Regions from separate parts of the Streptomyces sp. NPDC052773 genome, predicted to be linked through region 1. Evidence: riboswitches for the same ligand, from Rfam matches in the RefSeq annotation. Region 1 holds a riboswitch; the other holds the start of a gene.

Region 1 (7,317 bases):
TGAGCGACTTGCCCACGCACATCACGTCCGGCGACACCGCCGCGTGCTCCGCCGCGAACAGCGCGCCCGTACGGCCGAACCCGGTGGCGATCTCGTCGAACACCAGCAGCACGTCGTGGGCGTCGCACGCCTCCCGCAGCACCCGCAGATAGGCGGGGGAGTGGAACCGCATCCCGCCCGCGCCCTGCACCACCGGCTCGACGATCACCGCGGCCAGCTCGTGGGCGTGCTCGGCGATCAGGGTGCGCAGGTGGTCGGCGTACGCCTCCTCGTACTCGGCGGGCGGCGGGTCCGCGAAGAGCTGGCGCGGCAGGACGCCGGTCCACAGCTGGTGCATCCCGCCCTGGGGGTCGCAGACCGCCATCGGCTGCCAGGTGTCCCCGTGGTAGCCGCCCCGCCAGGTCATCATCCGGTGCTTCTCGGGGCGGCCCAGCGAACGCCAGTACTGGAGGCACATCTTGACCGCGACCTCGACCGACACCGAACCGGAGTCGGCGAGGAACACATGCTCCAGCCCCTCGGGCGACAAGTCGACAAGGAGCTTCGCCAGCCGGACGGCGGGCTCGTGGGTGAGCCCGCCGAACATGACGTGGCTCATCCGCCCCAGCTGCTCGCGCGCCGCCTCGTTCAGCACCGGGTGGTTGTAGCCGTGGATGGCCGACCACCAGGACGACATGCCGTCGACCAGCTCCTCCGAGCCGCCCGCGAGCTTCAGCCGCACCCCGCTCGCCGACTCCACGACGAGCGGGACCTGCTGGTTCGGCATCGGGCCGTACGGATGCCAGACGTGCCGCCGGTCGAGTTCGAGCAGCTCCGGCACGCTCAGCTCAGGCATTGGGCGCGAGATCCGTCCCGGCGCCCCGGCGGCGTACGGCGACCAGGTCGGTGCGCGGCTCGGTCGCCGCCGGCACCGCGGCGGCCGTACCGCACACGCCGCCGCCCTCGTGGGACCCGCACCCGGCGCCCGCGTCCTCGTGGGACCCGCACCCGGCGCCCGCGTCCTCGTGGGACCCGCACCCGCCGCCCGCGCTCGCGTGCGAGCCGCAGCCGCCGCCGGCCTGCGCGCGGTGCTCCGGCAGGGTCACCTGGTCGGCGCCCTCCACCTCGAACCCGGCGTCCGCGATCATCTCCAGGTCGGCCTTGCCGGCCTGGCCCTCACTGGTGAGGTAGTCGCCGAGGAAGATGGAGTTCGCCAGGTGCAGCGCCAGCGGCTGCATGGAGCGCAGATGCACCTCACGGCCGCCCGCGATCCGCACCTCCACGTCGGGGCAGACGAACCGCACCATCGCCAGGATCCGCAGGCAGCGCTGCGGGGTGAGGTTCCACTCCTTCGCCAGCGGGGTGCCCTCGAACGGGATCAGGAAGTTCACCGGGACGGAGTCCGGGTCCAGCTCGCGCAGCGAGTAGACGACGTCGACCAGGTCCTCGTCGCTCTCGCCCATGCCCGCGATCAGGCCGGAGCACGCCGACAGGCCCGCCGCGTGCGCCTTCTGCACGGTGTCGACCCGGTCGGCGTAGGTGTGCGTGGTCGTGATCTCCCCGTACGTCCCCTCGGACGTGTTCAGGTTGTGGTTGTAGGCGTCGGCGCCCGCCTCGCGCAGCCGCTCCGCCTGGCCGTCGGAGAGCAGACCCAGGCAGGCGCACACCTCGACGCCCTCGTTCTGCTCCTTGATCGCCTTGATGGTCTCGGAGACCCGGTCCACGTCCCGGTCCGTCGGACCGCGCCCGCTGGCCACCAGGCAGACCCGCTTGGCACCCCCGGCCAGGCCCGCGGCGGCGGCCTTGGAGGCCTCGTCGGGCTTGAGCCAGGTGTACTTCAGGATGTCGGCCTTGGAGCCGAGCCGCTGGGAGCAGTAGGAGCAGTCTTCCGGACACAGGCCGGACTTCAGGTTGACGAGATAGTTGAGTTTCACCCGTCGGCCGAACCAGTGGCGGCGTACCTTTCCGGCCGCGGCCACCACATCGAGCAGTTCGTCGTCGGTCGTCGCGAGGACGGCCAGCGCCTCCTCGCGGGTCGGCAGCTCGCGCCGAAGCCCCTTGTCCACCAGCGTGTTCAGCAGGTCCATGAGAGCCGATCCTGTCCTACGGAGGTGCTCCGGGCCAAGGAGAGTTCGCACAACAGCGTCACTTCGTGGTGTGTGGATTGCCACATCCTGGCCCGCGGGACGGGCCGCTAGTGTCTGTGCACTGCCTACAAAATCCCCGGAGGACCCATGGCGTTCGGCTGGATCGACGAGCAGGCGGAACTGCGCCGCGGCGCGGGACTCGTCCGCACCCTGCGGCCCCGGCCCGCCGACTCGCCCCTGCTGGACCTCGCGAGCAACGACTACCTGGGCCTGGCCCGCCACCCCGAGGTCACCGAGGGCGCGGCCCGCGCGGCGCGCGTCTGGGGCGGCGGCTCGACCGGCTCGCGGCTGGTCACCGGCACCACCGAACTCCACGGGGAACTCGAACGCGAGCTGGCCGACTTCTGCGGCTTCGAGGCCGCCCTGGTCTTCTCCTCCGGCTACGCGGCCAACCTCGCCGCGGTCACCGCGCTGGCCCCGCACGGCTCGCTCATCGTCTCCGACGCGGGCAACCACGCCTCCCTCATCGACGGCTGCCGGCTGGCCCGCGGCACCACTCAGGTGGTGGCGCACGCCGACCCGGACGCCGTCCGCAAGGCGATCGGGACCCACGACGGGCCGGCCGTCGCGGTGTCCGACACGGTCTTCTCGGTGGACGGCGACGCGGCCCCGCTGGCGGAGCTGGCGGCGGCCTGCCGGGAGCACGGGGCCGGGCTGGTGGTGGACGACGCGCACGGCCTCGGGGTGCTCGGGGCGGGCGGCCGGGGTGCCGCGTACGCGGCGGGCCTGGCGGGCGCGGACGACGTCGTCGTCACGCTCACCCTCTCCAAGTCGCTGGGCAGTCAGGGCGGCGCGGTGCTCGGCCCGGCCCGGGTGATCGACCACCTGGTCAACGCGGCCCGGACGTTCATCTTCGACACGGGGCTCGCCCCGGCGGCGGCGGGCGCGGCCCTGGCGGCCCTGCGGCTGCTGCGCCGCGAGCCGGAGCGGGCGGAGCGGGCGCGCGCGGTGGCGGGCGAACTCCACGCCCGGCTGACGGCCGCGGGCCACGAGGCGGTACGGCCGGACGCCGCTGTGGTGTCGGTGCGCGCTCCGTCCCCGGAGAGCGCCGTGCGCTGGGCGGCCGACTGCCGGACCGCCGGACTCGCCGTGGGCTGCTTCCGACCTCCTTCCGTGCCCGACGGCATCTCCCGGCTGCGGCTGACCGCCCGCGCGGACCTCTCCGGGGACCAGATCGAACGCGCTGTACGTGTGATCGGCGAAACGCGGCCATGAGTCGGCGTCCACGGCCGTGCGTCGCTCCCGGTGGACGGTGGGTCAGACGGCGGCCGTGAAGTGCGCCCAGGTCTCGGGTGAGAAGACCAGCGCGGGCCCGGCCGGGTCCTTGGAGTCGCGTACGGCGAGCAGTCCGGCCCAGGCGCCCGAGCGGGGCCTGGCCGTCTCCACGCAGTTGTTCGCTCCCGTGCTGTAGCTGCTGCGCAGCCAGTGGACATCGGATAGATGGGTCGTGGAAGGTACGTTCCGAGGCAGAACGGTCATGGTGCCTCCTTACGCGCCGTCAGCTATCCCGGCGATGTATTCCAACGATTCCTCGGGTGACAGGGCGTGCCTCCGAAGCGCGTCGAAAGCCTCGGTGTAGGCCCCAACATCTTCTTTCCGTTCGAGATAGAGGCTACTCGTCAAGTGGTCGAGAACAACCACATCCAGATCAGAAGTGTTCGAAAATGAGAAGATAACGAAAGGCCCGGTGACGCCGATGTGGGCCCCCGCGGCGAACGGCAGCACTTGGAGCCCCACCTGCGGCAACCGCGCCGCCTCCATCAGCCGGAGCAGCTGGTCCTCCATGACGTCCGGGCCGCCGACCTCGCGCCGCAGCACCGCCTCGTCCAGCACCGCGCTGAGCCGCAGCGGCGGCTGGGAGCGCAGGACGTCCTGCCGGGCCAGCCGCACCTCCACCAGCGTGTCCAGCCGGTCCTCGTCCAGGCCCTCCACGGCGGCCCGGGTCACCGCGCGGGCGTACTCGGGCGTCTGGAGCAGCCCGGGCACCACCGAGGTCTCCAGGGTGCGCATGCCGCTGGCCTGCGACTCCAGGCTGATGAAGTCCCGGTAGGTGGGCGGCAGCACCCCGCGATAGGCGTGCCACCAGTGGTCCCGGCCCTGCCCGCAGCCCGACCCCGCCAGCACCAGCAGCAACTCCCGCAGCTGGGGATCGCTCACCCCGTAGGCATCCAGCAGTAACCGCACATCGGCCGGTTTCACCCCGCTCGCGCCCGTCTCGATCCGGCTCACCTTGGACTGGTGCCAACCCACCAGCCGCGCCGCCTCACCACTCGTCAGGCCCGCACCCGTGCGCAGCGCACGCAGTTCGGCGCCCAGTTTCCGGCGGCGTACCGCAGGACCGTGCTGCATGGGCTCCTCCTTACTCCAACCGAGCCGCCCAAATACGGTCTGTCGTCGCAGAGTTCACCGCTTCGAGCGACAGATATATGCATATCTTGGTGGATCGCCACCGGGATCGCCCCGATGGTGGCAGTCTGGCGACGAAGCACCAGTCCGGGACCGTACTCGAACGTTCGCCCTCGTGTCGGTCCGCGGTCCCGTGGGAAAGGGACGACATCGCCATGGCAGACCATCTGGAAGCATCCGTCACTCTGCCGAGCGATCCAGCCTCGGTCTCCGCGGCTCGCGCCTATGTGGTCGGCACCCTGGCCGAGTGGGGTCTGCCGTCCGACGCGGAGGTGGCCGATACCATCCGGCTGATCGTCTCCGAACTCGCCACCAACGCCGTACAGCACACCTTCGGGGAGTCACCCACCTTCACGGTGGACGTGGAAGTGGACCGTGACGAACACTTGCGCATCGGTGTGACGGACAGCCACCCGAGGTTCCCCAAGCGGCTGCCGGACGCGGTGCAGCAGGACAACGGCCGCGGCATGGTGATCATCCGCTGTCTCACCGCCGAGTGCGGCGGCCGGCTGAGAGTGCGCCCCACCCGCGAGGGCGGCAAAACCGTCGCCATCGAACTCCCCTGGAAGGTCCCGGCCCGGCCGGTGACGGCGGTACAGCAGCAGGAACCCTGACCCGGCTCTCCCGGCCGCGAAACCGACGCGCGCGCCGGCCCCACGACAAGCAGGCCGGGCCCGCGCGCGGGTGCGCGCGGGCCCGGCTGGTCGCTCACGGACGTTGCCGGGCGCGGTGACGGCGGGTCAGGGGCGCCGTCACCGGCCCGCAGGGGTCACTTGACCCGGCCGTACCAGACGCTCTTCGTCCAGATCTTCTGCAGCCGCACGACGTCCCCGGTCTTCGGGGCGTGCCAGATCTTCCCCTTTCCGGCGTAGATGCCCACGTGGTACACGTTGGACCCCGAGTGGAAGAACACCAGGTCTCCGGCCTTGCGGCTCTTCGCGGAGATGTGGCGCGTCTTGTTGTACTGCGCCGCGGCCGTACGCGGCAGGGTCTTGCCCGCCTTCTTGTACGAGTAGAGCGTGAGCCCCGAGCAGTCGAACCGCTTCGGTCCGGTGGCGCCCCACTTGTAGGGGGAGCCCTTCTTGGACGCGGCGACCTGGAGGGCCTTCGTTGCCGGCGTGGCGGCCGCGGCCTCCGGGGCGAAGCCGGGGGCGACCACGGAGCCGCCGACCGCGGCCAGGGTCAGGGCCGAGGCCGTGCCGGCCCGGGCCATGAGCGACGGGACACGATTGAGCGCGTTCATGCGCAACCCTTCGTCAGCCGCCTGTGAAGGATGACCTGTCGGATTCGGGCTGGCGAAGTAGCCCGGCCGCGTTGCCGCGGCTTCACCCCAAGGGCTGCTCGATCCGGCGTCTCCTCGCGGAGCCGTCCGTACCGGCGACCCGTCGTGCTTGGGTCCTCCACTCCTGCCGATCCACTTCCTGTCGACCGGGCATCCAGGCGGCGGCAGGACTCGGCGTCCGCCCGGATCGCCCCGCCGCGGTGGCGGGGTCTTGTCGTCAGACAGGGATCTTGACTCACACATGTCCGAAAATCCCAACGCAACCGGGGATTTGTGGTCTTCCTCACCACTCACCCGTTCGGGTGGACACCCTGACGAGCGATCGGAAGTCAAGACCGCAACTGCCCCCCGGACCAGCGACGGAATGCCCAATTCCGCCCCGAGGGACCGCCCTCGGCGCAACCTGAGCCAGCTCGAAAAAGGAGGTGTGGCTACGCCGAACGTGGGTAATCCGTTCAGTCCGTTTCAGCCGGACCGCGCACGCCTCGCCACCTGCGCGGCGAGCCCCGCTCACGCGTGCCGGGCCGTCAACTGTCGGAGCGCGGCGGAAGGGTGACGCGCGCCGTGCGGCGTTCGCCGTCGAGCACGCGCAGCGCCCGCGCGAGCGTCGGCGCGTGCAGCTCCGTCTCGCCCCGCTGGTGCATCAGCGCCAGCGCGTCGCGCAGGGCGGCGGCCTTGCCCACCAGCGCCTGGGCGGCCCGCAGTCCGCCGTACGTGTGACCGTGGCGGCCGGGGTTGATCCGGCCGAGCAGGTCCACCACCTCCAGGTAACGGTCGATCAACTCGCTCTCGGCGCGGGTCAGCGCGGGCAGCGGCGGCAGTTCGGGCGGCAGCATCGGCGGCTCACCTCCCGCCGGGCGCGGTGCCCGAGGCCCTGCGGTCGGTGATGATCCGGTCGATCAGGCCGTACTCCAGCGCCTCCCGGGCGGTGAGGATCGTGTCCCGCTCGATGTCGGCGGTCACCTGCTCCCGGCTGCGCCCGGTGTGCCGTACCAGCATCTCCTCCAGGCGGGACCGGACGCGGACCAACTCCTCGGCCTGGATGGCGAGATCGCCGGCCTGTCCCCGCACCGGCTCCGGCAACGCGGGCTGACGGATCACCACCCGGGCGCCGGGCAGGGCGTATCGCTTGCCCGGCGTCCCGGCGGCCAGGAGCACGGCGGCGGAGGAGCCTGCCTGGCCGAGGCAGATCGTCTCCACGTCGCAGTTCACGTACCGGATCGTGTCGTAGAGCGCCGACATGGCGGTGAACGAGCCGCCGGGGGAGTTGATGTACAGCGAGATGTCCCGGTCCGGGGCCTGGTACTCCAGATGCATGAACTGGGCCATCACATCGTTCGCCGCGGTGTCGTCGATCGGTGTGCCCAGGAAGACGATCCGCTCCTCCAGCAGCTTGGAGTACGGATCCAGGGTGCGGTGGCCGAAGCCCGTGCGTTCGGTGAACTCGGGCAGGACGTAGCGGGCGGACGGCGGGACGGACTCTCGGGTCATGGCGGACGCCTC
Region 2 (7,317 bases), on a different contig from region 1:
GACGCGCGGGAGTTCTTCCGCACCTACTACGCGCCGAACAACGCGGTCCTCTCGGTGGTCGGCGACATCGACCCCGAGCAGACCCTCGCGTGGATCGAGAAGTACTTCGGCTCCATCCCGTCCCACGACGGCAAGCCCGCCCCGCGCGACGGAACGCTGCCCGACATCATCGGCGAGCAGCTGCGCGAGGTCGTCGAGGAGGAGGTCCCCGCGCGCGCCCTGATGGCCGCCTACCGCCTCCCGCACGACGGCACGCGCGCGTGCGACGCGGCCGACCTGGCGCTGACCATTCTCGGCGGCGGCGAGTCCTCCCGCCTGTACAACCGGCTGGTCCGCCGGGACCGTACGGCCGTCGCGGCCGGCTTCGGGCTGCTGCGGCTGGCCGGGGCGCCCTCCCTGGGCTGGTTGGACGTGAAGACCTCCGGCGACGTGGAGGTGCCGGTCATCGAGACCGCCATCGACGAGGAGCTGGCCCGGTTCGCCGAGGAGGGCCCCACGGCCGAGGAGATGGAGCGCGCCCAGGCCCAGTTGGAGCGCGAGTGGCTGGACCGGCTCGGCACGGTAGCGGGCCGCGCCGACGAACTGTGCCGGTACGCCGTGCTGTTCGGCGACCCGCAGCTCGCCCTCACCGCCGTGCAGCGTGTGCTGGAGGTGACGCCCGAGGAGGTCCAGGAGATCGCCAAGGCCCGCCTGCGGCCCGACAACCGCGCGGTGCTCGTCTACGAGCCGATCACCCCCGAGCAGCCCGAGCAAGTCGAGGGCACCGAGGACCCGGAATCCGCGGCGACCGTGGAAGCCGCCGACGCCCACGAGGAGGCGGCGAAGTGACCGAGCTGACCACCATGGAGTTCCACCCCCAGCCGCAGCCGGGCGAGGCCAGGCCGTGGGCGTTCCCGGCCCCCACGCGCGGGACCCTCGACAACGGCCTGACGGTGCTGCGCTGCCACCGCCCCGGCCAGAAGGTCGTCGCCGTCGAGGTCCTGCTCGACGCGCCGCTGGATGCCGAGCCCGCCGGCCTGGACGGCGTCGCCACGATCATGGCGCGTGCCTTCTCCGAGGGCACCGACAAGCACTCCGCGGAGGAGTTCGCCGCCGAGCTGGAGCGCTGCGGCGCCACCCTCGACGCGCACGCCGACCACCCGGGCGTACGGCTCAGCCTCGAGGTCCCGGCCTCCCGCCTGGAGAAGGGCCTCGGGCTGGTCGCCGACGCCCTGCGGGCTCCCGCCTTCGCGGACAGCGAGGTCGAGCGGCTGGTGCGCAACCGCCTGGACGAGATCCCGCACGAGCTGGCCAACCCGTCCCGGCGGGCCGCCAAGGAGCTGTCCCGGCAGCTGTTCCCGGCGACCTCGCGCATGTCGCGTCCGCGCCAGGGCACCGAGGAGACGGTCGCGAAGATCGACTCGGCGGCCGTGCGCTCCTTCTACGAGCGGCACGTCCGTCCGGGCACGGCCACCGCCGTGGTGGTCGGCGACCTCACCGGCATCGACCTGGACGCCCTCCTCGGCGACACCCTCGGCTCCTGGACCGGTTCCCCGGCCCAGCCCCGCCCCGTGCCGCCGGTCACCGCCGACGACACCGGGCGCGTGGTCATCGTCGACCGCCCCGGCGCCGTCCAGACGCAGCTGCTCATCGGCCGTATCGGTCCCGACCGGCACGACCGCGTGTGGCCCGCCCAGGTGCTCGGCACCTACTGCCTCGGCGGCACCCTCACCTCCCGCCTGGACCGCGTCCTGCGCGAGGAGAAGGGCTACACGTACGGCGTGCGGGCGTTCGGCCAGGTCCTGCGGTCCGCCCCGGACGGCACGGGCGCCTCGATGCTCGCCATCAGCGGCTCGGTGGACACCCCGAACACCGGCCCCGCCCTGAAGGACCTGTGGACGGTGCTGCGCACGCTCGCCGCGGAGGGCCTGACCGACGCCGAGCGGGACGTCGCCGTGCAGAACCTGGTCGGCGTGGCACCGCTGAAGTACGAGACGGCGGCGGCCGTCGCGAGCACGCTGGCCGACCAGGTCGAGCAGCACCTGCCCGACGACTACCAGGCGACGCTGTACCGGCAGCTGGCCGCGACCGGCACGGTCGAGGCCACCGCCGCGGTGGTCAACGCCTTCCCGGTGGACCGTCTCGTGACCGTCCTCGTCGGTGACGCGGCGCAGATCAAGGAGCCCGTGGAGGCTCTGGGCATCGGCGAAGTCACCGTCGTGGCCGCCGAGTAGACGCCCGGGCGGCACACCCACGCCGAGCGCTGCGGCACATCCGCGCGGAGGGGCCCTGGTGACCGATGCGTCGCCAGGGCCCCTTCATGTCCGAATTGGGGCGGAGGTTGCCTGTCTGACCTGTGGGATGCGCTACAAAAACCCGCATCCGTTTGGGCTTTGAAAGCCGGTCGTCTTAGCGTCGTCCGGGCTGTTCGTCAGGCAGTGCGCCGCACCCGCGGCACCGGACAGCCATCGCCGAGTCCCCGTACGGCGCGAGCCAGGGGAGCCGGGGACCCAACCATCAAGTCCCTGGGGTGAATCGGACGCCCGCGCAGCCCGCGAGGGGGTCCGTAGGAGACCTTCCTGCTCCGAACCCGTCAGCTAACCCGGTAGGCGAGAGGGAAGGAAAGGACCAGCCACTTCATGGCGTTCACGCGCGCCACCGGGAAGCATCGTCGTCCCAGCCGGATGCAGCGCTCCACCGCCCGCGCGGCGGGTGTCGCGGCACTCACCACCACCGGCGTCATCGGCACCCTGGCGAGCCCCGCGCTCGCCGCGGAGGCCGCCGCCGAGCAGACCGGCCTGCTGCCGGTCCTCACCATCGGCGACGAGGTCGCCGACCAGATCGACGCCCAGGCCGCCGCACAGCAGCAGGCCGCCGAGCGGGCCGCCGCCGAGGAGAAGGCCGTGGCCGCCGCGAAGAAGCGCGCCGAGGAGGAGGCCCGCAAGGCCCGCGAGGAGCAGGAGCGCGCCGCCCGCGAGGCCGAGCGCAAGCGCCTGAACACCTTCGTGATGCCGATCACCGGCTCCTACGTCTCCACCGGCTACCAGGCCGGCAGCTCCCTGTGGTCCTCCGGCAGCCACACCGGTGTCGACTTCCACGCCGCGACCGGCACCTCCGTCCACGCGGTCGGCGCCGGCACGGTCGTCGAGGCCGGCTGGGGCGGGGCGTACGGCAACCAGGTGGTCATCCGGATGCACGACGGCACGTACACCCAGTACGGCCACCTGTCCTCCATCGGTGTCTCCGTCGGCCAGACGGTGACCCCGGGCCAGCAGATCGGCCTGTCCGGCGCCACCGGCAACGTCACCGGCCCGCACCTGCACTTCGAGGCCCGCACGAGCCAGGAGTACGGCTCCGACATCGACCCGGTCGCATACCTGCGCGCGCACGGCGTGAACATCTGACCCAGCCCCCGCGGGACGTCTCCGAGCCCCGCAGGACGTCTCCCAGCCCCTCAGGAGTCTCCGAGCCCCGGCCCGCGCCGGGGCTTTCGGCGTTTCGGCCGCCCCCTTGTCCAAAAAATATCCATGGATTCCGGCCCGCCATCGGAAATTCCGCCCCATTGCAATAGAGTCGCTGAACACACGTCAATCGTCGACGTTTCACGGGGATTAAGGCGGAGGTCGGTCATGCGTATTCCGGCGCACTCGGTGTGTACGGCGATCCGGGACGACATCGTCGCGGGTGTCTACGAGCGCGGCAGCCGGCTCACCGAGGAACTGCTCGCCCGCCGCTACGGCGTCTCGCGCGTCCCCGTCCGGGAGGCCCTGCGCACGCTGGAGGCCGAGGGCTTCGTCGTGACCCGGCGCCACGCGGGCGCGTGCGTCGCCGAACCGACCGAGCAGGAGGCCGCCGACCTGCTGGAGATGCGGCTGTTGCTGGAGCCGCTGGGCGCCTCCCGTGCGGCGCAGCGGCGCACCGAGGCCCACCTGAAGGTGCTGCGCGGCCTGGTAAGGCTGGGCCAGGAGCGCGCCCGCCGCGGCCACAGCGACGACCTGCGCTCCCTGGGCGGCTGGTTCCACGAGACGCTGGCGCAGGCCTCCGGCAGCCCCGCGCTCACCTCGACGCTGACCCAGCTGCGGCACAAGATCGCCTGGATGTACACGGTCGAGGCGCCGGCCGGCCCGGTGGAGGCCTGGGCGGAGCACGGGGCGATCGTCGACGCCGTCGCGCGCGGCGACAGCGAACGCGCGCGGGCGATCACCGCGCTGCACACCGAGCGCGCGAGCGCGGCGCACCGGCTGCGGTTCGGCCCGGGCGGGGAGCGCCCGGAGCGTGTGAGGAATTCGCAACACGCCGTAAACATCTCGGGCCTGCGGCATTAACACGGGCACCGTATACAAAGAACGGTTATTCGATGGGCGGCGGATTTTCCCTGCCCTTTTTCGGCGTGCCGGTAATTGACCGTGCGCGCGCCGGACGCCTGCCCGGAATTCACCAGAGGGCCCTCGCATTCATCCCGGGAAAAGCGAAACCGCGCCGCCCCGAAAGGGCGACGCGGTGACGCGTTTCCACGTGACTGCCGCGCGAGCGTCAGACGGTCTCGGGGAGCTCCTCGAGACCCTCGGCGACCAGCTTGGCCAGGCGGTCGAGAGCGGCGTCCGCGCCCTCGGCGTCGGAGGCGAGGACGATCTCCTCGCCGCCCTGGGCGCCCAGGCCGAGAACGGCCAGCATGGAGGCCGCGTTGACCGGGTTGCCACCGGCCTTGGAGATCGTCACCGGGACGCCTGCGGCCGTGGCGGCTCGGACGAAGATGGAGGCGGGGCGGGCGTGAAGGCCCTCGGCCCAGCCGACGTTGACGCGGCGCTCAGCCATGTGTTGCTGCCCTTCGGTGTTCAGGGTTGTCTAGACCAGTTTCCCATATCGCGAAGCATGCTCCCGGAGCGGACGTGTCCCCTCCACCGGGTGACGCCGGACCGCGGCCTCGGTCCGTGCTTCCGTCCTCACAGACTGCCCCGCGCCGTTGTCGGACGCGAGCCGTACTCTGGGGCCCATGCAGACCTCGTCGGACCGGCACGAGTACCCCGCCCACTGGGAAGCCGACGTGGTGCTGCGCGACGGCGGCACCGCGCGCATCCGCCCCATCACCGTTGACGACGCCGAGCGCCTGGTCAGCTTCTACGAGCAGGTCTCGGACGAGTCGAAGTACTACCGCTTCTTCGCGCCCTACCCGCGCCTGTCCACGAAGGACGTCCACCGCTTCACGCACCACGACTTTGTGGACCGGGTGGGACTCGCGGCCACGATCGGCGGCGAGTTCATCGCCACCGTACGCTACGACCGCATCGGCGCCAACGGACTGCCCGCCTCCGCACCCGCCGACGAGGCCGAGGTCGCCTTCCTGGTGCAGGACGCCCACCAGGGCCGCGGTGTCGCCTCCGCCCTCCTCGAACACATCGCCGCCGTCGCCCGCGAGCGCGGCATCCGCCGCTTCGCCGCCGAGGTGCTCCCCGCCAACACCAAGATGATCAAGGTGTTCACGGACGCCGGGTACACCCAGAAGCGCAGCTTCGAGGACGGCGTCGTCCGCTTGGAGCTGGACCTCGAACCCACCGATCGCTCCCTGGCCGTGCAGTACGCGCGCGAACAGCGCGCCGAGGCCCGGTCCGTGCAGCGGCTGCTCGCCCCCGGCTCGGTCGCCGTCGTCGGCGCGGGCCGCACCCCCGGCGGGGTGGGCCGCTCCGTGCTCGGCAACATCCGCGACGCGGGCTTCACCGGCCGCCTCTACGCGGTGAACCGCGCCCTGCCCGACGGGCAGAAGGAACTGGACGGGGTGCCGGCGTACCGCTCGGTGCGCGACATCGACGGGCCCGTCGACCTCGCGGTCGTCGCCGTCCCCGCCGAGCACGTCCCCGAGGTCGTCACCGAGTGCGGCGAGCACGGCGTCCAGGGGCTCGTCGTGATCTCCGCCGGATACGCCGAGAGCGGCCCCGAGGGACGCGAGCGCCAGCGCGCCCTCGTCCGGCACGCGCGCGCGTACGGCATGCGGATCATCGGGCCGAACGCCTTCGGCATCGTCAACAACTCCCAGGACGTCCGGCTCAACGCCTCCCTCGCCCCCGAACCGCCCCGGCCCGGACGCATCGGCCTGTTCGCCCAGTCCGGCGCCATCGGCATCGCCCTGCTCTCCCGCCTCCACCGGCGCGGCGGCGGGGTCACGGGGGTCACCGGCGTGTCCACCTTCGTCTCGTCCGGCAACCGCGCGGACGTCTCCGGCAACGACGTCCTCCAGTACTGGTACGACGACCCGGACACCGACGTCGTCCTCATGTACCTGGAGTCCATCGGCAACCCCCGCAAGTTCACCCGCCTGGCACGCCGCACGGCGGCGGCCAAGCCCCTCGTCGTGGTCCAGAGCGCCGGATCCGCCCCCCAAGGGCACGCGGTCCGCGCCACCCGGCTGCCGCACGCCACCGTGTCCGCGCTGCTGCGCCAGGCCGGCGTGATCCGCGTGAACACCATCACCGAGTTGGTCGACACCGGGCTCCTGCTCGCCCGCCAGCCGCTGCCGCGCGGCCCGCGCGTGGCGATCCTCGGCAACTCCGAGTCCCTGGGCGTGCTCACCTACGACGCGTGCCTCTCCGAGGGCCTGCGGCCCACACCGCCCCTGGACCTGACGACCGAGGCCGGCCCGGAGGACTTCCGCGCGGCGCTCTCCCGCGCGCTGGCCGACGACACCTGCGACGCCGTCGTGGTCACGGCGATACCGGCGATCGGCGAGGAGTCCGCCGGGGACGCCGCGCTGGCCGAGGCACTGCGCTCCGCCGCCGAGCGGGCGCCGTCCAAGCCGGTGCTGGTCGTGCACGTGGAACTCGGCGGCCTCGCGGAGGCCCTGTCGGCCGCCACCAGCACGGCCCCCCGCGCGCGTACCGCCACACCCGGCACCACCGCACCGGACGCCGCCCCGGAACCGGGGCCGGCCGCCCAGGCCCCCGGCGCCACCCGCCTCATCCCCGCGTACCCCGCCGCCGAACGCGCCGTCCGCGCCCTCGCCGAGGTGGTCAAGTACGCGCGGTGGCGCCGCGAGGCCGCCGACCCCGGCAAGGTGCCCGAGTACGAGGACATCGACGAGAAGGGCGCCGCCCGGCAGATCGACTCCCTCCTCACGCGCGGACAGGGCCTCACCCTCGGCACCGAGGAGACCTGCGAGCTGCTCGGCCGCTACGGCATCCAGGTCCGCCGCGCCCTGCCCGCCCCCACCCCCGAGGACGCCGTCGCCGCCGCCCGCGCCCTCGGCTACCCGGTCGCCCTCAAGGCCACCGCCCCGCACCTGCGGCACCGCGCGGACCTGGGCGGCGTACGCCTCGACCTCGCCGACGAGGAGCAACTGCGACGGGC

The links. A riboswitch is a leader RNA that binds a small molecule or an ion and turns the genes downstream of it on or off. The one in region 1 is predicted to bind cyclic di-AMP.
Region 2: linked by a shared signal. The riboswitch ahead of ACIG0D_RS28335 (M23 family metallopeptidase) and the one ahead of ACIG0D_RS31065 (C40 family peptidase) in region 1 are both predicted to bind cyclic di-AMP.

The regions. Positions count from the first base shown of each region.
Region 1 is NZ_JBITZX010000018.1:147,285-154,601, reverse strand. Features, by position in the region: gene ACIG0D_RS31095 (adenosylmethionine--8-amino-7-oxononanoate transaminase) at 1-835, opposite strand, end outside; gene bioB (biotin synthase BioB) at 828-2,066, opposite strand; gene ACIG0D_RS31085 (8-amino-7-oxononanoate synthase) at 2,214-3,341, shown strand; gene ACIG0D_RS31080 (DUF397 domain-containing protein) at 3,384-3,605, opposite strand; gene ACIG0D_RS31075 (helix-turn-helix domain-containing protein) at 3,615-4,475, opposite strand; gene ACIG0D_RS31070 (ATP-binding protein) at 4,688-5,146, shown strand; gene ACIG0D_RS31065 (C40 family peptidase) at 5,302-5,775, opposite strand; cyclic di-AMP (ydaO/yuaA leader) riboswitch at 5,779-5,985, opposite strand; gene ACIG0D_RS31060 (hypothetical protein) at 6,342-6,650, opposite strand; gene ACIG0D_RS31055 (ATP-dependent Clp protease proteolytic subunit) at 6,658-7,305, opposite strand.
Region 2 is NZ_JBITZX010000015.1:116,584-123,900, forward strand. Features, by position in the region: gene ACIG0D_RS28325 (M16 family metallopeptidase) at 1-828, shown strand, start outside; gene ACIG0D_RS28330 (M16 family metallopeptidase) at 825-2,213, shown strand; cyclic di-AMP (ydaO/yuaA leader) riboswitch at 2,439-2,606, shown strand; gene ACIG0D_RS28335 (M23 family metallopeptidase) at 2,619-3,383, shown strand; gene ACIG0D_RS28340 (GntR family transcriptional regulator) at 3,609-4,304, shown strand; gene ACIG0D_RS28345 (HPr family phosphocarrier protein) at 4,513-4,794, opposite strand; gene ACIG0D_RS28350 (GNAT family N-acetyltransferase) at 4,973-7,317, shown strand, end outside.